Linked DNA regions of Tautonia rosea. The protein of the gene in region 2 interacts with the protein of the main gene of each other region in a pairwise test. Links are inferred from orthologs where the notes say so. Each region holds a gene or a part of one and is shown on either strand. Other genes may lie near its edges. The genes, in order: dnaX and dnaE.

Region 1 (10,635 bases), 350 kb from region 2 along the record:
TCTGGAACGACAGCACCTCCACCGCGTTGGTGATCACCCCGAGCAGGTCCCTCAGGTTGTGGCCGATCACCCGCATCAAGCCGGCCATCCGGCGATGCTCCGATTCCGAAGGAGGCTCCGAAGCCCGACCGGGCGACGGGTCCAGGATCGAGGAGTCCGCCGCCAGCCGAACCGCCTGAATCAAGCACGCAGGATGGCCCCGAGGAACCACCGCAAACGCCCCGAGTCGCCGTAATTGTTTGTAATGCTCGAGCGAATCCTCTTCCGTAATCACGATCACCGGAGGCCCCGCGCCAACCCTCCTCCGCGGGAGCCAACGCCGAGCATCCGAAAGCCCGGTGCGGTGCAAGGCCACAATCACATCCGCATCGTCCGGCCCGATGGTCTTCAATCCTGTCGGACAATCCAGGTGACGGAAGGTAATCGATCCCCCTTCCTCCTCCACCGCGTGCTTGATGACGCAAAGCTCGTCAGGATCAACCTGGAGTTCAGTCAATCGAAGCGACACGGTCATGGTCATCACTCCCTGATGGTCCCTTGGTCGAAAAATGACCTCCTGAACAGATTGATTATAGCATGCAGGCTATCTTTGGCAAGGTCGGGCCTGTGTCTTGCAGGATAAAGCGTTGCGAAGGTGGTTCATCCGGAGATCAGGCGACCTAATCAGAATTCTTTCCGATGACGGCTGGAAGGAATTCGCATCGCCTTGCGGTACTTCGTGACCGTTCGTCGAGCGACGGTCAGGCCTTGGCGACCCAGCTCATCGACGATTTCCTCGTCTGAGAGGGGCTTGCTCTTGTCTTCCTTGGCAATGATCTCAGTGAGCTTCTGCTTGATCGTGTCCCAGGCGATTTCCTCACCGTCGGCGCTAAGCGTGCCGCCACCGAAGAACCGTTTCAAGGCGAAGATTCCCCGAGGAGTCTGGACCCACTTGTCATCGACGGCCCGGCTCACGGTCGTCACATGCACGCCGACCTGATCGGCAATCTGCTGCATCTTGAGCGGCTGGATCGCCTCGGGCCCCTTGTCGAGAAAGTCGCGCTGATGGGCGATGATCGCCTTGGCCACCTTGAGCAAGGTGCTCCGACGTTGCTCGATCGACTCAATCAGCCACCGGGCCGACTGTATCTTTTTCTGGATGAACGCCCGGGCCTCCGGGTCCCCTCCGCGATCCTTCAGCATCCGCTGATAGCGCCGCGAGATGGTCAACTGGGGCGCGTGCTCATCGACCAGCCGGACCTGATATTCACCGTGTTCATCAGGCTCGACAATCAGGTCGGGCACCACATACTGGGCCGATCCCGGATTGAACCGCGCTCCGGGCTTCGGGTCGAGCCGGCGAAGCTGTTCCAGGCCTTCTTTGATCTCGGCCAGCGACAGACCCGTCTTTTTCTCGATCACCGGCAAGCGGTTCTGCTGAATGTCGTCCAGATGGTTGCTCACGAGCAGGCGAAGCACCTCGACGTGCGGTGTCTCGGGCGTGAGCTGCAATAAAAGGCATTCGCGCAGGTTCCGTGCCCCGATACCCGGAGGATCGAGTTTCTGCACGAGGGCCAGCGCCTGCTCGGCCTGCTCAAACGTCACGGCCCCGCCGGCGTCCCGGACCAGGTCGGGAATGTCGATCCCGGTGAAGTAACCGTTCTCGTCCAAATTGGAAATAATGTACTCGGCCAGCCCCCGGACCTTCGGGTCGATATCCGGAAACGACAATTGCTCGCTCAACGAGTCGTGCAACGACGGCGGACGCGAGGCCATGTTCTGCATCGCGTCGTGCTTGCGATCCGATTCCTCGACCAACGCCGCTCGGCTCGGCCGGTGTTGCTCGCCCGAGGTGTCCCAGTTGTCCCAGTCGTCGTAAATTTCCGTCTCGTCAATCTTCGCGTCGTCATCGGTCGAGGGTTCCTCAACCTGACCTTCCGGAGCCACCGACTCGCGAAGGTCTTCGAGGAGCGGATTCTCGATCAATTCCTGGTCAATCCGCTCCTGCAGGGCAAGCCACGGCAGTTGCAAGATTTCCATGGATTGGATCATGCGGGGCGCCATGCGCATTCGCATGTCGGTCCGCATTTGTTGAGAGGTATCGAGCCGCATACGCGTTCTGCTTCCGCGAAGTGTCCCGGGGCAAATCGTCCCTGATCCGGTTCCTGATCTGATCGATCGAATGGCCGCGAGCACCACCCGCTCCGATGACCGAACCGCCGACGACCAGCTTCTCTGGCGTTCAGGAACATCGATCAGCAAAAATCATACCACCGCGTCACGCAAAAGGGGAGAGCAGTTCTCCTCGATCCCGGATCATGCGGGGAATTCGGGAGCATTTCGAAGCGGTTGCGACGACCGGGAGCGTCGGAACGCCCTCTTCGATAACCACGATCAATACTGCTGACGACCCTGGAACGCGTCGGCCAGCATCTCTTTATTGGCGAATTCCAGCGACCCGCCCGAAGCAAGCCCGCGCGCGAGTCGCGTGATGGGCACGCCGAATGGTCCGAGGCGATCGGCCACCAGCCGGGCGGTTGCGTCTCCTTCGAGCGTCGGGTTAGTGGCCAGAATCACCTCTCGGATGCCTCCTTGGCGCACCCGTTCTTCCAGCCGACCCAGATTCAACTGATCTTCGAACACTCCTTGCAACGGCGCCAATCGACCGTGCAAGACGTGATACCTTCCATTGTAGGTTCCGGCTTTTTCCAGCGCCATCAAATCACGAGAGTGTTCGACCACGCAAACCAGGGCTTCGTCTCGCCTCGGATCTCGGCAGATCGTGCAGCGCTCCTGTCCCGACTCGGTCAGGTGCCCGCAGAGCGCGCAGTGATGAATCTGATCGCGAGCCGCCCGAATGGCCTCGGCCAACGCGACGGCATCCTCAACCGGACATCGGATTAAATGGTGAGCCAGCCGCTCGGCGCTTTTGGCCCCGATCCCCGGCAACCTCCCGAGTGCCTGGACCAGCCGATCGACCGTTCCCGAGGCGCTCGGATCGACCGGAGACGGACCTCCGTAGCGGCCGGCGCTCACGGTCGGCCTCCTCCAGGGAACAGCGAGTCGAGGCCGGGCATGTTCAGCCCCATGCCGCCGGTCATCGTCTTGGCGGCTTCTTCCCGAGCCCGATTCATGGCCTGGTTCACCGCTCCGGTCACCAGATCTTCGAGCAACTCCACATCGCCGTCGGTGGTCAGCTTCGGGTCGATGCGTACCGACACCAGCTCCATCCGGCCGTTGACGGTTGCCTTGACCGCTCCTCCACCGGCCGAGCCCTCAACCTGAACATTGCCAAGCTGCTCGGCGGCCTGTTCCATCTGCTCCCGGATCTTCCCGGCGTTGCGCATCAGGTCGGCAAGATTGCCAAGGTTCCCGAACATGGTGTCTCCCCCTCGCAGGTCATTGAGTTCATGGCGAAATCGTTGAGAGAAGCCAGGAAGCGGACACAAGAGACGACCCGGTGCGTCGCTCCATGAGCCTCCGAGCCGTCGCGTCAGTCGTCTGCCTCGGCTCCGGGATCGGATTCGGAATCAGCCGAGGCGTCGGCATCCGATCCGGCTCGGCGTTCCGGTTCCACCTCGACCCGACGCAACTGGGCTTCGAACCGGGCGACCAGTTGCTGGGCCAGATCATCCTCCAGTACCGCCTGATGCGCCGACGATCCCGGCTCAATGACGCTCGGCTCCGGGGCTGTCGACGCTTCCCGATCGAACCGCACCGAGACGCCCCGGCCAAGCGCCTCAGCCAGATGCCCTTCGATCTTCGATCGCAGCTCGGGCGCATTGCAACGATCGGCCAGATAGTTGTACGCCGCCGGCACGGCCACGACCACGAGTCCCGATTCCGAAACCTCCGACGGCTCCAGCCGCTTGAAGTGCGCCGGCAGCTTCAGCTCCTCGGCCCGATCAATCAGTGATTGCCAGGCCGATCGCGCCCGCTGCAGCACCGAACCGTCCTGCTCCTCGGACACCGAGGCCGACGGCCTGCTCGTCTGCTCATCTCGTCCCAAGGGAGCAGGGGGGGGCCTCTCGATCACCGCCTCGGCCCGCCCTTGACCCGTTCCGTGGCCATTGCCATTGCCGAGATGCGGCGGAACCTCAGCCTCCGGAGCCGGTGTTGGAGCCGAAACCGACGCCATTGACGGCCGAGGTGCGGGGGCTGCCTGGCTCAGCGGCTCAACGGACTTTTTTTTTACAGCACCATCCGGTCCGGGAGGGGGCGCCCCGGCCTCCTGCCCCGAGAGCCTCGCAATCACCTCGCTCAGCTCGGTCAGGTTCTCCAAACGGGCGACCCGGCAAAAGGCCAGCTCGACCATAAGCCTCGGAAACGGGCTTCCCCGGAGCCTCCCTCGCGTCTCGGCCAAGATCTGCTGCGCGGCGATCACCGTGTCGAGCGTCCAGCGGCCGGCCAAGCCTTCCAGTTGCTCCCGCTGACCCGGCAGGGCCGCCAGAGGGGCCACCTCAGCACCGGCTGAGACAACCATCACGTCTCTCAAAAACTCGATCGACGCATTCAGGACGTCCGTCGGCTGCACGCCGTCGTTGACCGCCTGATCGAGGACCTCCAGCGCCCGGCCTGGCGATCGATCCGCCAGCGCATCGAGCAAGGTCAAGACTCGGTCATCCCCGGCAATCCCCAGCAGCTCATGCACCCGATCGGCCGTCAGATGCTCGGCCCCCGACGAGAGCAACTGTTCGAGCAACGACTGCGCATCCCGCATCGAACCCGCCGCGCGGCGGGCAACCACGTGCAGCGCTTCGCGATCCGCCTTGATCCCCTCGCGCTCACAAATGCTCGCCAGTTGATCAACGATCTGCTCCGGCCCGATCCCGGCAAAGTCAAACCGCTGACAGCGCGATAGCACCGTGATCGGAATCTTGTTCGGCTCGGTCGTTGCAAAGACGAACTTAACGTGGCTCGGCGGCTCCTCCAGCGTCTTCAACAATGCGTTGAAGGCACTAGTTGAAAGCATGTGTACTTCGTCAATATAGTAAATCTTGAACCGCGATCGGCTGGGCCGCAGGCCGGCGTTCTGGCGAAGTTCGCGCACCGCCTCGACGCCGTTGTTGCTTGCTCCGTCGATCTCGATCACGTCCACATCCTGCCCCAGGGCGATCGCCCGGCAGGTGTCGCATTCATTGCATGGGGTTTCCGTCGGCCCGCCCCGCTCGCAATTCAGGGCCTTGGCGAAGATCCGGGCCATCGAGGTCTTCCCGACCCCTCGGGTCCCGCTGAACAGATACGCCTGGGCCACTCGATCCATCCGGATCGCGTTGCGCAAGGCCCGGACGACATGGTCTTGCCCGACCACATCCTCGAACCGTTGTGGTCGGTAGCGACGCGCCACGACCGTGTACGCCTCTCCCTCCCACCTCGGGCTTGCGGAGAGCGTTTCCACGCTCGGAGAGTCGGTCGAAGGGTCCGGGGCGCTGGCTTTGGTCCGTGCCACGGATAAGGCGCTCCGTCGTGCCGAAGAAACCCAGACGGGGGGCGTCGTCTTATTACTCCAAACCCGATCCGATCCCCCCTTCGATCACGTCCGCAAGGCATTGCCCCGTGCGTGGATCGCGTTGGCGTCGGGTCCACACTCGTCCCGAAGGAGGCCGGGAGAGCCGGGGAGGTGCTCCCGGGCACATCGAGGTCACGCTTATGGCTGCTGCGTTCCCGCCCTGACCAGGTTCACGCGCCTCAATTGCTCGGGTCCCCCCCGACTCACCCGGACCCCCTCAAGAAATTGCGAGCCCGTGGTGCCGCTCCATGTCGGGTTGAGCAGAAGAAATCATTATGCCTCAACACCCCCAGACTCGCAAGTCAGAGCCGGGCGCCGCTGCCCATTTCTTCTATTCTTACGTACAGGATCGACAACAGTTCGTCGTCAGCACCGGGAACGCTCCCTCGCCCGCTCAAGGCTCACCACACTTGGGACAGGGGCCTGCCCATCGGAACGACCTGAGGGGGCGAACATGGCCGCAACTCATGCAGGCCTGGCCCTTCCCGAGCCGCGCATGAACCGTCACATCGGCCACGATCAGCACGCCCAGCAACCCCCCGAGCCCCGAAAGAACAACCAGCAAGCCTTGGCCTGCCTCCGCAAACCCGACCCACTTGACCAGCCCGCCGACCACGATCAACGCCGTGCCCAGGACGGCGAACACCCTCTGGCGATAGTGCTTCCATCGCTCGATCCACATCGGCGGTCCTCCTCCCTCCCGTTTACTCCCCCAATGAGGCTTTCAACGTCTTCATCTCTGCCGAGAGCGTCTCCACGATCCCTCGAAGACCCTCCACCTCGGCTCTCAGACTGGCCACCTCGGCCGCAAGGCCGGCCGACGAACCGCCGCTGCTCGACCGCGTCGGCCTCGGCTCGTCGTCGTCCCGGTCGCTCGCCGAGGCGACACTCTGGCGGACCCGTTCCAGCTCTTCGGGCGGCATCAGACCATGCGTGACCGTCACCCCCCTGCGCTGTCCGGGAGGAGTGAGAAAAACGACCAGCCCAAGCTCGGCCAGTTTTTCCAGAATCGGCTGCAACGTCTCCAGGTCCGGGATCGGGTCCATCCGGGCGGCCCTCCCGCGCAGTTCGCCGACGGTCTGGGCGCCTCGGAGCATCAGCTCGGCCAGCACCGCCATCGCCACGCCTTGCCCCTTCAGGTCGAGCCACTCATACAGGTTATGCCGCCACTTCTCGACCCGGCCGCTGCCTTCGACCTGAATCGCGGCCCCTTTTTTCCGGAGGCCGATGAGGATCTCCTCCACGTCGTCGGCGTCGTAGCTCGTCACCGGGTCGCGGTTCGACTTCTGGTTGCACCCGGTCACGATGCCCGCAATTGACATCGGATAGACATCCGGCGTCGTCTTCTGCTTCTCGACCAGCACGCCCAGCACCCTCCGCTCTCGGAGGGACAACGGGCTCCATCGCCGTTCGGGAGGGTTGCTTGCGTCACTCATTTCCGTTCGATCGCCTCGGTCCGACCATCATCAAGGGCAGGAAAGGTCTTATTGTTCCGACCCCCGTCCTGACCGGCAATCCCTCGCTCCCGATCCGTTCCCCCCGCGCCGGCCTCCACAACGTTCGATTTCCCCAATTCAAAATGTGACTGAGCCTCCCCAATCCTTCGATGATATCAGTGTCGGTCGTTCCGACGGGTTCCCCAATTCACTTCAGCGAGGATCTTTCCCCTGGTCGTGCAACTCCTGACCGGCTTCCCATGGCATTCCCCCTGTGACCTGACCATTCACCTCCCGCTCCTCGTGTTCCCGGTCGCTCGAGAGAGAAAAAAAAGATGACCTCCTTCGCCAACCAGTCCCTTGCAGCGCACCCTGACGGAGCGAACCCATTTGCGTCCGGAACGGATTGCTGCGAATTCCATAAAACTCATTGCCATGAAACGGTTTCCGTCGATCTCGCTCAGTCCTCGATCCCGACCATGGCCCGCGCACCGGCCCCGATTCGCTCGCGATCTGATCTTGCGCACCGGTTCCGGCTCTCGATCGTCGCGTGTTTCCCCAACCATCGCGCGCACCTCGACGGAGCGAACCCATTTTCGTCCGATCGGCTTGGGCCTGGTGATGCAGCAACACGTTGTTGCAGATGGGTTTGTGTCTTGGCGTCTCCCGCGAAGTTTGCGCCCGAGTGCGCGCGCACCGATCCCGAGTTGCAGCGATTCCGAATCAGAACGCTGCTCTTCTCCCGTCCTCCACGCTCTGGTCGGCCGGCATTGGGCGAGGGGCGTTCCCGAGCCCTTTCGCTCGGGAGCGCTCCGCAACGGAACGAACCCATTTCTGGCCGGAACGCCATCGGCAGAGTGGTGTCCAACTGCCATTTGCAGCAGAAGGTTATGTCAAACCTCCTCGGTCGATCCCCCGCGGCGCACCCGGCGCTCCCGGAGCCTTCGACAAGGAGTTCGCGCTCGCATCAAGAACGAAGTTGGCTCGGAGGCGACACGCGGCCAAGAAGCATCACGAGTGCCATCGCCGAGTGGCGGCTGGGATGATAAACTGGCAGGGTATCGGTTTCTCTACGCGGGATTCGGGCCGGCTGGGATCGCTCCGGTTGGGTCTTCGATTCCGTCCGCCGCGCCGCCACGCGACAGCACTGAGCAGGAGGGGGGCAGTCATGGCCCGACGTCGGACCGCCGAGGCCCTCCCGGTTCCTCATGGTCAGCTTCCCGTCGTCGAGCGGGTGCTTGAGAATGGGATGCGCGTGCTCGTGCTTCCCCGTCCCAGCGCGGCGGTCGTCGTCTGCGACCTGTACTACCCGGTCGGCTCGGTCGATGAACCGACGGGCAAATCCGGCCTCGCTCACTTTGTCGAGCACATGCTGTTCAAAGGGACCGAGCGATTCCCCAAAGGACTGCTCGACCGCCTTACGTTCGTTTCGGCCGGTGAGGTCAACGCCGAGACCGACGAGGATTGCACTCACTACTGGTTCCGCTTCCCGAGAGACCGCTGGGAACTGGCCCTCGAACTTGAAGCCGACCGCATGCGAGGGGCCCTGTTCGATCCGTCCGAGATCGAATCGGAACGCCACGTTATCCAGGAGGAACGCGCCCGAGAGTTGGATTCCCCCTCGGGGAGGCTCGACGAGCAGTTCCTCCTCCACTGCTACCACGATCACCCCTACCGCAACCCCATCCTTGGCTGGCCCGAAGACCTGGCGGCGATCTCGATCGACGACCTTCGCTCCTTCTACGACCAGCACTATCGGCCCGATGGGGCCGTACTCGTCCTGGCCGGCGACCTGAAGCCTGATCGCGTCTTCGACGCCGTGCTCCGCTGTTTTGGGTCGATTCCCGCCGGCCGCCTGATCCGCCCGAATGTTCCCGAGGTCCAGTCCTCACAGGTCGATCGACGACGCTTCGAACTGGTCGAGCCTGATGCCATCGCCCGAGGCCTGATCGGCTGGCACACCGTTCCCCGAGGCCACGCGGACGCCCCAGCCCTGGGGGTCCTGGCCGACCTCCTGACCTGTGGGCGCCGCTCCCGACTCTGGGATACGCTGGTCGAGACCGGCCAGATGTCCACCTATGTCGATGCGATGCACGACCCGGCCCACCTGGCCGGGCAACTGGTGGTGCAAATCGAGGCGGTTCCCGGTGTCGATCCGAAGCGCATCGAGGGCGTCGTCCGCCGCGAACTCGACCGACTGACCACCGAAGGGCCGACCCCGGAGGAGCTACTCCGTTCCCGACGCCGCCTTGAAGCCGCCTGGCGATGGCAGCAGGACGACCTTCCCGGTCTGGTCGTCGGCCTGGGAGTGACGGCTCTCTGGGGACGCTGGACCGACTGGCTCGAAGCGCATCGCGCTGCCCTGGCCGTCTCAGCCGACGACATCCGCCGCGTGGCTTCGACCTACCTTGCGGAAACACGCGAGACGGTCGGCTGGGCACTTCCGCGAGCGGGCCGATCGACCCTTGCCATGCTCCCTTCGCCCCCTCCGATGACGCCGGCGTCTCCTCCGATCGCCTCTCCCGCGGCCGACAGGTGCTCATGCCCGATCTCCGAGCTTCCACTCGCCGTAGCGGCCGGATCGGCCCCGACCTTGCCGAACTATCGGCCGCGATCCCGGTTCCTCGACAACGGGCTTCGGATCATCACGGAACGACATCCCGGCGCGGGGGTCGTCGCCCTGGAACTGTTCATTGATGCCGATTCCACCCGCGAAGCCGTCCCCGGCGCGGCCTATCTGACCGGCCGATTGCTCGAAGAAGGAACCGCCCGCCACTCGGCCGAACAACTGGCCGAAGCGGTTGAGGACGTCGGCGCGGTCCTCGACGCCGGCTCCACCGGGGCCTCGCTTCAGATTCGAGCCGAGGATCTTGCCCTCGGCGTTGAGGTCCTGGCCGACCTTGTCCGCCGCCCGACCTTCCCCGACGACGCCGTGGATTGGGCCCGACGCCGAACCATTGCCGAACTGAGGGGCGACCGCGACGACCCGGCGTTCCGCGCCGACTTGATTTTTCGGGGCCTCGTCTACGGCGATCACCCCTACGCCCGAGATCCTCGAGGCACCCCTCGGCAGCTCTCCGCGCTCACGCGTGCCGACGTGCTGGCGCATCATCGCCAGTTCTTCGCGCCGGACAACGCTGTGATGGTGGTGGTGGGGGATTATGATCCCCGAGCCCTTCGAACGTTGCTGGCTCGCCATTTCGGCGACTGGACGCCGACCGGAATCCCGGCGGCGTCGGTCCCATTCCCGGTCCGATCCCACCGCCCCCGGCTGCGTCGGGTCGACCATCCGGGAGAACAGGTGCATTTGATGATCGGTCACCTGGGCGTGCAACGGTGCCACCCCGATTTCGAGACCCTGGCGGTGCTCGACCATATTTTCGGCTCCGGTCCCGGCTTTACCGACCGTTTGAATGCGACCCTGCGCGACGATTTGGGCCTGGCCTACCACGTCTCGGGAGGCATGACCGACTCGGCCGATCGCGCCCCCGGATTGTTCCGGGTCTACGTCGGCACCGGTCCGGCCGAGGCCGACCTGGCCACTGCTGCCGTCCTCGATCAGATCCGAGCCCTCCACACCGGGGCTTTCAGCGACGACGAGGTGGCTCAGGCCATTCACTACCTTCGCGGCTCGTGGGTCTTTGACTACCAGTCCGTCAACCAACGCTCCGAACGCCTTGTCGATCTGGCCTACTACGGCTTGCCGCTCGA
Region 2 (11,759 bases):
AGCCCTCCACGAGGTGGCATCCGCCTCCTAAGTGCTGACCCGGGGCTCGGCCCTCCTCCCTCCTCCCTTTGCTCGCTCGGTGGCCCGTCACCCTGCGCCATCGGATTGCCTCGCCAAACCCTTGCGATCCTGCCCCACCGCGACGACCCGACCTCCGCTCCGCGAGCTTTCCGAAGCTGACCGCGTCGCCAAGCCGATACCGGGTACGATGGAACTGGACGGACGTCCTTGCGACACGTCCGTGCGCCTGGCCGGAACCCGGATTTTTCGGTACACTCTTGTGTGTTCGTCGGTACAGTATTTCTTGCTGCCGATGATTCGCCGATCGGTCCGTTGCCCTCCTTCCGACCGAGCCGAGCGACCGCCCGTCCGGCCCCCCCCCGACGTCCGAGACCGCGATCCGCCCGAGGAGAGCGAGATGCCCAGCGCCCCGCCCTTCGTCCACCTGCACTGCCACAGCCACTACAGTCTGCTCGACGGCGGCTCTCGCCTGCCCGAGCTGACCCGCCGGGCCAAGGCCCTGGGGATGGAGTCGCTGGCCCTGACCGACCACGGCAACCTGTACGGGGCGGTCGAGTTCCTCCGCGAGTCGAAGGCCGCCGGCATCAAGCCGATCGTCGGCATGGAGGCCTATGTCGCCCCCCGCCACCGGACTGACCGCAGTGCCGGCGGGGTCCAGAAGAAAAAGCACTACTTCCACCTGACCCTGCTCGCCCGCACCGGCGAGGGGTTCCGCAACCTGATCCGCCTCTCGTCGCTGGCCTTCCTCGAAGGGTACTACTACAAACCCCGGATCGACCACGAGATCCTCGAACGCCACGCCGAGGGAATCACCTGCCTGACCGGCTGCGTCTCCTCCGAGTACTCCGACCTGATCCTCAACGACCGGGTCGAGGAGGCCGAGAAGCTCGTTGCCTGGTATCAACGCATCTTCGGACCTGAACACGTCTTCGTCGAGATCCAGAACAACGGCTACCACGTCCAGGCCGAGCACCTGGAGCGCTCGGTCGATTTCGCCCGCCGCAGGGGCTTCCCGCTGGTCGCCACGAGCGACGCTCACTACCTGACCCGGGAGGACGCCGAGTCGCACGACGTCTTGCTCTGCGTCAGCTCGGGCAAGACCTTCGACGACCCGACCCGCCTGAAATTCGACTCGCAGGAGTACTTCGTCCGCTCCCCCGAGGAGATGAGCGCGGCGATGCCAGGGCTCGACGAGGCGCTGACCCTGACACAGCGGATCGCCGAGTCGGTCGAGCCGAACTATGAGAGCTTCGGCCTCGGCAAGCGCTGCTTCCCCGCCTTCGACCCTCCCCAGGGGAAGACCCCTGACCAGTACCTCCGCGAGGTCTGCGAGGCGGGCCTTCGCGAGCGCTTCGGCGACCCGATCCCGCCCGAGGCGCAGGAACGGCTCGACCACGAGCTCGGGATCATCGCCCGGATGGGCTTCTCGGCCTACTTCCTGATCGTCTGGGACTTCGTCCGCTACGCCCACGAGCAGGGGATTCCCACCACCGCTCGAGGCTCGGCCTGCGGGGCGTTGGTGGCGTATGCCCTGAGGCTGAGTCATGTCGATCCCTTGACGTATGACCTGCTCTTCGAGCGATTTCTCGACCCGAATCGATCGGAGGCGCCTGATATCGACATCGACCTCTGCCAGGAGCGGCGCTACGAGGTCATCGAGTACGTCCGCAAGAAGTACGGCGGCGACAACGTGGCGCAGATCGGCACCTTCGGCACGCTCAAGGCCAAGGCGGCGATGACCGACGTGGGCCGGGCCCTTGGGATTCCCCTCGCGAAGGTCGAGACGGTCAAGAAGCTGGTGCCGAACGTCCTGAACATCACGCTCGACGAGGCCTTGAAGAAGGAGCCTGCCCTGCGGGCCGAGGCGGATCGCGACCCCGACATCGGCCGGATGATCGAGTTCTCCCGACGGCTCGAAGGCACGGTGCGCAACGTCGGCACGCACGCGGCGGGCGTGGTGATCGCCGACCGCCCCCTGCGCGACCTCTGCCCCTTGCAGAAGATCCCGAACAAGGACAAGAGCAAGGAAGTCGTCTCGACCCAGTGGGACATGGGGGACGTCGAGAAGGCGGGGCTGTTGAAGGTCGACTTCCTCGGACTGCGGAACCTGACGAGCCTGGCCGCCGCCGTGACGATGATCAACGAGCGGCACCCGGACAACCCGGTTGACCTCGACGCCCTGCCGCTGGACGACCCCGAGACGTTCGCCCTGTTGCAGCGAGGTGAGACGAAGGGGGTCTTCCAGCTCGAATCGGCCGGCATTCGCGACCTCTTGATCAAGATGAAGCCCGACCGCTTCGCGGACATCATCGCCACGAACGCCCTGTATCGTCCCGGCCCGCTCAACGGCGGCATGGTCGATAGCTACGTCAACCGGAAGCACGGCCGGGAGGCGGCCGACTATCCGCACCCGGTCATGAAGGACGTCCTGGAAGAGACCTACGGGATCATGGTCTACCAGGAACAGGTCATGCGGATCTTGAACCGGCTGGGCGGCATCGAGCTGAGCAAAGCGTACGCAACTATTAAAGCGATCTCGAAAAAGAAGACCGACGTGATCGCGGCTGGTCGAGAGGCGTTCATGCTCGGCGCGGTCGAGCGGGGGCTCGACAAGGCAAAAGCCAAAGAAATCTTTGATCTGATCGAGTTCTTCGGCGGTTACGGCTTCAACAAGAGCCACTCGACCGCCTATGCCCTCGTCGCCTACCAGACCGCCTACCTGAAGACCCACTACCCGACCGAGTACATGGCCGCCGTACTCACGTCCGAGATGGACGGCTCGGAGCGGGAAAAGTTCTTTGTTGAGCATATCGACGATTGCCGACGCATGGGTCTGGCGGTTCTGCCGCCGAACGTCAACGAAGGGGTTGTCGGCTTCCGCCCGGCCGATCAGGAGAAGACGATTCACTTCGGCCTCGGGTCGATCAAGGGGGTCGGCTTCAAGGCGGTCGAGACGATCGTCGAGGCCCGAGTGACCGGAGGCCCGTTCACCAGTCTGGATGACTTCTGCGAGCGGGTGCCGTCGAAGGACGTCGGCCAGGGGGTGACGGAAATCCTTATCAAGGCCGGTGCGTTCGACACGCTGGGCGCCCGTCGCAGCCAGCTTCTGGCCGTGCTCCCTCGGGCGGTCCAGGGGGGACAGGCCCGGCAGGAAGACCGCAAGCGAGGGCAAAAGAGCCTGTTCGACGCCTTCGATGCCGCCGTCGCCGTGGCCGAGCCGGAGACGATCGTCACCAGCCTGCCCGACGTTCCCGAGATGTCCGACGCCGAGCGGCTGGCCGAGGAAAAGAAAGTGCTGGGCTTTTATATGTCGAGCCATCCCCTGGCGCGGCATGAGGCGCTGATCGAGGCCTTCCGCACCCACACGGTCGCCCAGCTCGCCGAGTTGCCTGACAAGGTCGAGGTGGTGCTCGGCGGCATTTTGGCCGGGGTGAAGCCGCGCAACGTGCAGAAGAGCCGATCGGGCCTGACCCGGATGGCCAAGCTCTCGGTCGAGGATCTGACCGGTTCGACCCCGGCGATGCTCTGGCCCGAGGAGTACGCCAAGCAGCAGGACCTGGTGCGCGACGACCTGATCTGCTTCGTCCGGGGCCAGCTTAGCCGCCAGCGCGAGCCGGCCGAGCTGATCGTCAGCCGGATCATCCCCATCGAACGGGCCGGGGCCGAGCTGTGCCGGGGCCTGGTCGTTCGGCTGAACAAGGGGGCGCACGGCGATCAGGAACTCGACCGCCTCGGCCGGGTGCTCGGTCAGTACCAGGGGAACCTGGAGGTCTACTTCGAGGTCTTCGGCCTGCCCAACGCCCACCGGGCCATCTTCCGCGCCGGGGCGTCGTGGCGGGTCCGGCATGATGATGCGTTGATCGCCGCCCTGGAGTCGACCGTCGGGGCCGGGAATGTCTTTTTGCTCGGCCACCGAGGGGCAGCGGCGCCGCCCTCGATGGGTTAAGGGTCGGGAGGGGGTTGCGGTGATGCTTCCTCGTTCGACCTTTGCCGAGTGAGAATAAAGACGGCGTAGACGGAGCCAGGCTCTTGAGCGTCGCAGGGATCCCCCTCACCCGGCCTTACGGCCACCTCTCCCCCGCGAGGGGGGCGAGGGTTGGGAGCGGGCGGCCAAGAGAAACGCGGAACGTCGGGAGGCCGCTCGCGTCCTTGATCGGCGAGGGAGAGGGCTTACTTGCTCTTGATGAGCTTCTTGGCGTCGTGGAGGGTGCGGCGGACCCATCGGCTCATTTTCTCGGCGGGCATGAGGACCTTGCCTTTGAGGACTTCGTTGGGGCGGGCCTTGAAGATGGTGGTGTGGATGGTGCCGTCCCAGCCCTCGGGGGCCTGCTCGGTGTAGTAGTAACCGGCGAACGACTTGCGGGTGTTTCCCTGGGGGCACTTGACGGCGGTGACGCCGTGGTAGCTGATCTCGCTGGTGGCGAAGATCACGCAGCGGTTGAAGATCGGCGAGAAGGAGTGGTGGCAGACCTTGACCTTCTTGTCCCAGAGCTCGACGTTGCCGCCCCACTCGGGCTTCCAGTCCTTGTTGAAGTAGACCAGGATGTTCAGGCGGCGGTGCAGCTTCCGGTCGCGGATGTAGTTGAAGTCGACGTGAACGTCGAGGTGCCCCTGGGGGCCGGTCTGGTGCATTCCGCCGCCGACGAGCTTCGGATCGTCGAGCAGGTCGGGGATCTCGAAGATGTAGGAGAGATCGTCGCGGAACTCGGGAGAGGCGAGCAGGCGGTTCAGCTCGGCGATCGGCTCGGGGAACTTCGACGAGTCGGTGAGCTGGACCTTGCCGCGCTCGTTCAGGGCGGCGAACTCGCGGCCCATCGACGAGGCCTCTTCGTAGGTCGGGAAGGCGGCGAGCACCCGATTGGCGAAGTCTTCCTCAAGAAAGCCATCGATGCAGAGGCTCGGGAAGGGGGTCGCGTTGCGGACGCGATCGCGAAGGGCGTCGCGGTCGAACGGCTTGATGCTCATGGATGTGATGGCTCGTGGTGCCAGAGATCGAGGATTGAACGGAGTCGGGACAGGATTGGGGGAGGGACCGATCTCCCGCATCCTCCGATTGATCAGGGATACGGCGCTGCCCCACCGTTGGTGACGGCCGACTTCAAGCCTAATTCGCGGTGTCGGCGGTTGTCAAAGTGATTCGGGTTTCCTCCCGGGTCGTCAGCCCGGTGCCGGATCGATAGGGACGGTCGGACAAAGGAACAGGACGGGGGCTGATCCTCGTCGGTCCTTTTCGGTAAGATGGGCGATCCGCCAAAGCACCATTGCGTGAAGCATCGTTGAGGGAAGAGGCCATGCCGGTGTCTGTTGTTGCGTCCCGATCCATCCGGTCGATTGCGATAGGGTGGTTCGCCCTTCTGGGAGCCTTGCTTGGGGGGGCCGCTTCGGCGGGGGCGAATGGTTCGAAGCCGATCCAACTGGCGGAATCGCCTGCGCTATCTCCTGACGGCAAGACCCTGGTGTTTTCCTGGGCGGGCGATCTCTGGACCGTTTCGACCGAAGGAGGAACAGCGCGTCGGCTGACCTTCCATCCCGGCCTCGACACCGAACCGGCCTTTTCCCCCGACGGGGAGACGATCGCCTTCGTCTCGGACCGCGAAGACGGCCGGCAGGTCTATCGGATGCCCGCCTCGGGGGGTGTTCCGGTCCCCTTGACGGCTCATAGCGAGGGCTACCGCCTGGAAGGGTGGTCGCCCGACGGCCGGCAATTGCTGGTCAATGCCTCGCGGGACCACTTCTGGAGGCACGCCGAGCGGTTCTTTTTGATCAACGCCGAGGAGCGATCGGCCGAGCATCCGTTGTTCGACGCCTATGGCTCGGAGGGATCGCTCTCGCCCGACGGATCGACCTTGCTGTTTGTTCGGGAAGGGGTGGCCTGGTGGCGCAAGGGGTATCGCGGATCGCAGGACGCCCAGATCTGGAGCTATGATCGGGAGTCGGGCGCGTTCACCAAGGTGCTTGATCCCGAAGGGGGGGCCCGCTGGCCGCTCTGGAAGCCCGACGGCGAGGGATTTTACTACGTGGCCGAGCACAACGGGGCCTTGAACCTGAGGGAGCACGCGCTCGAATCAGGCGAGGACCGGGCCTTGACAAGCTTCGATGACGACTCGGTCGTCTTCCCGACCCTCTCGGCCGATGGCTCGACCCTGGTGTTTCGGCACCTGTTCGATCTCTACCGGATCGATCCGACCGCCGATCGGCCGAAGCCGGCGAAGATCGAGATCCAGCACGAGGCCGCGGCCCTGGTGCCTGAGTTGAGCCGGGTGAGCCTCGATCGCGCCTCGGAGGTCGCCTTTTCTCAGGATGGCCTGGAGATCGCCTTCATCGCCGGGGGGGATCTGTGGGTCATGGACACGGTCTTGAAGGAGCCGGTCCGGGTGACGAGCACTCCTGAGGAGGAGCGGTCGCCGGTCTTTGCGCCTGATGGCGAGTCGATCCTGTTCGTGAGCGACACCGAAGGGCAAACCGACCTCTGGCGGGCGACCCGCACCGACGACGAGCTGTTCTGGTGGCAGAATTCGGCGTTTGACCTGGAACGAGTCACGCAGGATGCCGCTGTTGAGTCTCGGCTGGAGTGGAGCCCCGAGGGGTCGAAGGTCGCCTTTGTGAAGGGCAACGGCGACCTGTGGATCATGGACGCCGACGGCTCGAATCCGAAGCGGATGCTCGAAGGCTGGAATGCCCCTCAGTTCTGCTGGTCGCCCGATGCGCAGTGGATCGCCTTCGCCCGAGACGACGACGAGTTCAACGCCGACGTCTGGATTGTGCCGATCGACGGTTCTCAGGAACCGTTCAACGTCTCGAAGCACCCGAGCAACGACGGCAACCCAGCCTGGTCTCCGGACGGGAAGATTCTGGCCTTCAGCGGAAATCGGGAGGTCGATGGCGAGGTGGACATTCATTTCGTCTTCCTCCGCCGTGAGGATGACGAACTGGGCCGCCGCGACCGGACGATCGAGGAAGCGATCGAGAAGATCCGCAAGGCCCGGAAGCAGAACGGCGGCCCCAACGGCAAGGCCGACACGCCAAAGGCCAACGGCACGCCCGACGACGAGACGGACGAGGAGAAGGATTCCGACGAGGAGGACGAGGAGAAGGAGTCGGACGAATCGGACGAGAAGGAGGAGACTCCGAAGGTCGTGATCGACTTCGACGACATCCACGAGCGGATTCGCCGGGTATCGATTCCGAACTCGTCGGAAGGGGGATTGTTCTGGTCTCCGGATTCGAAGCGGCTGGCCTTCCGGGCGAACATCGACGGTCAGTCGGGGACGTACACGATTGAGCCGACGGGGGAACTCGCTCCGAAGCGATTGTCGAGCGAGACGCTGGGCGATCCTCGATGGTTGAAACAAGGCGATCTGATTGTCGGTAATCTGGAAGGAGTTCCGACGAGCATCGCGGGGTCGGGCAACTCGGTGTCGAAGTCCACCTTCTCGGCCCAGCAGGAACTCGACCGGGCAGCCAAGTACGGCGCGGCCTTCGACATGGCCTGGCGAACGATGCGAGATCGGTGGTACGACGAGAACCTCAACAACCGCAACTGGGACGCGATCCGGCGGAAGTACCTGGATCTGGCGGCGTCGAGCGTCGATCGGTCGATGTTCGCCGAGGTCGTTCGCCTGATGCTCGGTGAGCTGAAAGGCTCGCACCTGGGCTTCTCGCCGAGGGGCAACGACACGATCGAGCCCCTCCGGGGGGACTGGAGCATCTCGACCGCCCACCTCGGAGTGCGGTTCGATCCTGAGCACAAGGGCCCGGGCTTGAAGGTCCGCGATGTGGTGCCGGGCGGTCCGGCTGATCAGACCCGATCGGCGATCAAGCCGGGAGAACTCATCGTCGCCATCGACGGCCAGACGGTTGATCCCGACATGGACCTGACCCAGGTGCTCAACGGCCCCCTGGCCCGAGACATCACGCTGATGGTCCAGAACGTCGAAGGGGAGGAACGCTCGGTGACCGTGCGGCCGATTTCCTTTGGCGCGGCCCGAGCGTTGCTCTACGACGCCTGGGTGAAGGGGAACCGTCAGGCGGTGGAGGAGGCCAGCGAAGGGAAACTCGGTTATCTGCACATCCGGGCGATGAACGGGGCGAGCTTCTCGAAGTTCCAGGAAGAGCTGTATTCGGCCGCCGCGGGCAAGGAGGGGCTGATCATCGACGTTCGGGAGAACGGCGGCGGCTCGACGGCCGACCTGTTGCTCACGAGCCTGACGCAGCCATTTCACGCGATCACCGTTCCCCGAGGGGGGAACCCGGGCTATCCTCAGGATCGCAAGGTCTTTGCCTCCTGGTCTCGGCCGATTGTCGTGCTCTGCAACCAGAACAGCTTCAGCAATGCCGAGATCTTCAGCCACGCGATCAAGACCCTCGGCCGAGGGCAACTGGTCGGCGTGCCGACGGCCGGAGGGGTGGTCAGCACGGGGGCGACCTCGATCATGGACCTCGGCACCCTTCGTCTCCCGTTCCGAGGGTGGTACGTGGCCGGAACCGGTGAAGACATGGAACTCAACGGCGCCGTGCCCGATGTGATCATCTGGCCCGAGCCCGGCGAATGGCCCCGAGGCGACGATCGCCAGCTGGCCGAGGCGATCGAGCGACTCAAGCAAGACGTCTCTGAAGCGAAGAACCAGCCACAACCCGAGCTTCGCAAGGCGAGCGAACGGTGAGTTTCCGTTTCTTGTCGCTCGGACCGCTCGGAGTGAGGTCCGGCCCTCGTCCGTTGGACGTCGGTCCTCCCCCCCGTTCTCAGTTTCACCAATCCTCCCTTACCCTGTTTCTTGACTCTCGAGAAAGGTCTTCACGTCGATGACTCTGAATTACGGTCCCCCCCTGCTCCGCCTGGTGTCTCTGGGGCTGCTGGTTGCGACGGTGTCTCCCGCCGTCGGGCAGGACGCGCTGCCCAAGGCGGAGGAGGTGCTTGCGAAGTCGATCGAGGCCACAGGAGGCGAGGCGGCCTACAAGGCGCTGAGCACCCGCAAGGTCACCGGCACGATTGAGTTCGTTGGTGCCGGTTTGAAGGGGAAGCTAAGCCTTGAGCAGCAAGCTCCGAACAGCATGAAGACGTCTCTGGAACTGGAGAACGTCGGCACATTCTTGCAAGGCACCGATGGAACGATTGCCTATGAGATCAACCCGGTCAGCGGTGAGCGGGTCCTCGAAGGGGCTGAGAAGGCGGCCTTCCTGCGTGAGGCAGCCTTTTACTCTGACCTCGAATGGCAGGACTACTACGAAGCGGCCGAGACCAAGGAGATCATGGAGGTTGACGGCACCAAGTGCTACGTGGTGGCCATGACCCCGAAGGAGGGTCGGGTCGAAACGCGGTTCTATGCCGTCGATTCGGGTCTGCTGGTGAAGTCTCGCCGGATCGTCGAGTCGCCGATGGGTGAGATTCCGGTCGAGTCGATCGTGAGCGACTACCGAGAGGTCGACGGCCTGAAGATTCCGTTCGTCAGCACCGAGGTGCTCCTTGGCCAGGAGGTGAAGACCACGATCCAGACCGTCGAGCATGGCGTGGACTTCCCGGAAGGCACCTTCGCCATTCCCGAGGCCATCAAGAACCGCGCTGGCGCTCGCTGAGCGATCGACGGCCAATGGCCCCAGCACGCTCAAGCCTGGGATGTTGCAGAAACGGCCGGGGAGCTCACAGCTCCTCGGCCGATTTTCGTTCCGAGGTCGCCCTGGTTTCTGAGTGTCGGGAGGATTGGTTCGAAGGGGAGCAAGGCCTGGCCCGGGATTTGCGGTTTCGTCGATCAGACATCCTGGGTTATCGAGTTCAATAAAAACGTTCCGACTGCCCGGGACCGTCTTCGGTCCGAGGCAGGAGTGGTATGCAATGACCTTTCGAGAATCGCTGGAGGAGCATCTCCGCGCGATCAAGTCGCGTGATCTGCCCTCTCTGATGATGACGCTCCCTGAGGGGGAGCTGACGCTGATTCGGCCCGATGGCCGGTGCCTTCGCTCGGTCGACGAGTATGTCGCCCTGTACCGTGACTGGTTCGCGTCCTCGACCTGGACGATCGAGACCCGGCTCGAAGAATTGACCGAGTGCGACGCCCTGGGCCTGGCGATTGTGCATGTGACGTACCGCGATGAGCCTCCCGACCGCGATCGGTGGCTGCAACGCGCGTTCCACACCTTCGCCTTTGCCCGAGAGGGCAGCCGGTGGGTCTTGATTCACGATCAGGCGACCCCCATCCAGCCCCTCGACTCACCGTGACAGGGAAAGAGACCATCGGGGGCGATCCTCGGTCGGCTGCTCTGGACGATCGAAGGGGTAAAGGGGCAAGATAGGGTCTTCGTTCCGTCTCGTGAATCACCGAGACCTGGCAACCGATGCGCGTCTGCACCCGCTCGGCACCGAAGCATCGGCCTCTGCGTTCGGCACCCCCAGAGCACCACCGAGATGCACCCAAGACACGCCTCCCTTTTCGCGATGGCCACCCTGGCCCTGGTCGCGTCGGTTTCGACCCTGAGCTTTGCTCAGAACGAGCCGAGGACCCCCCAGATTCCGGACCTGAAGGTCGAAACCTACACCTTGCCCAACGGCCTGGAGGTCATCCTTCACGAGGACCACACGACGCCAGTGGTCGCCGTGAACATCTGGTACAAGGTCGGCTCGAAGAACGAAGCCGAAGGACGCACCGGCTTCGCTCACCTGTTCGAGCACCTGATGTTCCAGGGCTCGGAGAATTACAACAACGAGTACTTCGCCCCGCTCGAACCGCTCGGCGCCCGGATCAACGGCAGCACGACGACGGACCGGACGAACTACTTTGAGACGGTCCCGAGCAACGCGCTGGAACTGGCGCTTTGGCTCGAAGCCGACCGCATGGGCTTTCTGCTGCCCGCATTGACCCAGGAGTCGCTCGACAACCAGCGCGACGTGGTCAAGAACGAGCGCCGGCAGCGAGTCGATAATGTCCCCTACGGTCAGGTCTCCGAACGGATGCTCGCGGCCCTCTACCCCGAGGGACACCCGTACCACCATAGCGTCATCGGCTCGATGGAGGACCTGTCGGCCGCTTCGCTCGAAGATGTGAAAAACTTCTTCCGTACCTATTACAATCCAAATAACGCCAGCCTGTGCATTGCGGGCGACTTTGACCCGGCCGAGGCCAAGCAGCTCGTCGAACGCTACTTCGGCGCGATTCCGAAAGGGCCGGAAGTCGAGCGGACCCCGCAACAGGTTCCCGAGCTGGAGGCCCCGGTGAATCTGGCGATCACCGACCGCGTCTCGTTGCCCCGCCTCTACCTGACCTGGCCGACCGTTCCCGAAGGCCATGAGGACGAGGAAGCGCTTAACGTGCTTTCCGCCGTGCTCGGTCAGCTTGACAAGGAAAGCCGCCTGGAAAAGGCCTTGATCTATGATGAGTCGGTCGCCAGTCAGGTGTTCGCGTACCACAGCACCGGGGCGGTCTCGGGCACCTTCAACGTGATCGCCACGGGCAAACCCGACAGTGACCTGAACGACCTGGCCGCCCGGATTGAGGCCGAAATCGAGCGACTCCAGCAAGACGGCCCGACCGAGGACGAGGTGATCAAGGCTCAGAACACGACCGAGAGCAGCCTGATCTTCGGGCTTCAGGCTGTTGGTACGCGGGCCGACTTCTTCAATGCCAACAACGTCGCCTTCGGCGATCCGCTCGCGTATCGGGAACAGTTGCAGAAGCTCTTTGACGTGCGTGCCGACGATGTCCGCCGCGTGGCTCAGAAGTATCTGACCCCCAACCGCGTTCGGATGG

What was found.
Region 1: the proteins of dnaE (region 2) and dnaX interact in binary tests that used the Escherichia coli proteins (3 or more experiments, as listed by UniProt). The link is inferred for Tautonia rosea from one-to-one orthologs.

What each region holds. Positions count from the first base shown.
Region 1 is NZ_JABBYO010000006.1:408,954-419,588, forward strand. Bases 2,951-5,944 are described here. They hold dnaX (DNA polymerase III subunit gamma/tau), read right to left. Parts: upstream 5,429-5,944; coding sequence 3,473-5,428; downstream 2,951-3,472. Other genes in these bases: recR (recombination mediator RecR), read right to left, coding at 2,951-3,015; HG800_RS13330 (YbaB/EbfC family nucleoid-associated protein), read right to left, coding at 3,012-3,359; HG800_RS13345 (hypothetical protein), read right to left, coding at 5,883-5,944. In the rest of the region: HG800_RS13315 (ATP-binding response regulator), read right to left, coding at 1-514; rpoN (RNA polymerase factor sigma-54), read right to left, coding at 664-2,091; more of recR, read right to left, coding at 2,374-2,950; more of HG800_RS13345, read right to left, coding at 5,945-6,170; HG800_RS13350 (YceH family protein), read right to left, coding at 6,193-6,924; HG800_RS13355 (M16 family metallopeptidase), read left to right, coding at 8,093-10,635. UniProt on the Escherichia coli protein: Part of the beta sliding clamp loading complex, which hydrolyzes ATP to load the beta clamp onto primed DNA to form the DNA replication pre-initiation complex.
Region 2 is NZ_JABBYO010000006.1:60,581-72,339, forward strand. Bases 50-4,167 are described here. They hold dnaE (DNA polymerase III subunit alpha), read left to right. Parts: upstream 50-418; coding sequence 419-3,967; downstream 3,968-4,167. In the rest of the region: HG800_RS12075 (2OG-Fe(II) oxygenase), read right to left, coding at 4,192-4,986; HG800_RS12080 (S41 family peptidase), read left to right, coding at 5,313-8,684; HG800_RS12085 (hypothetical protein), read left to right, coding at 8,824-9,594; HG800_RS12090 (nuclear transport factor 2 family protein), read left to right, coding at 9,851-10,234; HG800_RS12095 (M16 family metallopeptidase), read left to right, coding at 10,421-11,759. UniProt on the Escherichia coli protein: DNA polymerase III is a complex, multichain enzyme responsible for most of the replicative synthesis in bacteria. This DNA polymerase also exhibits 3' to 5' exonuclease activity. The alpha chain is the DNA polymerase catalytic subunit.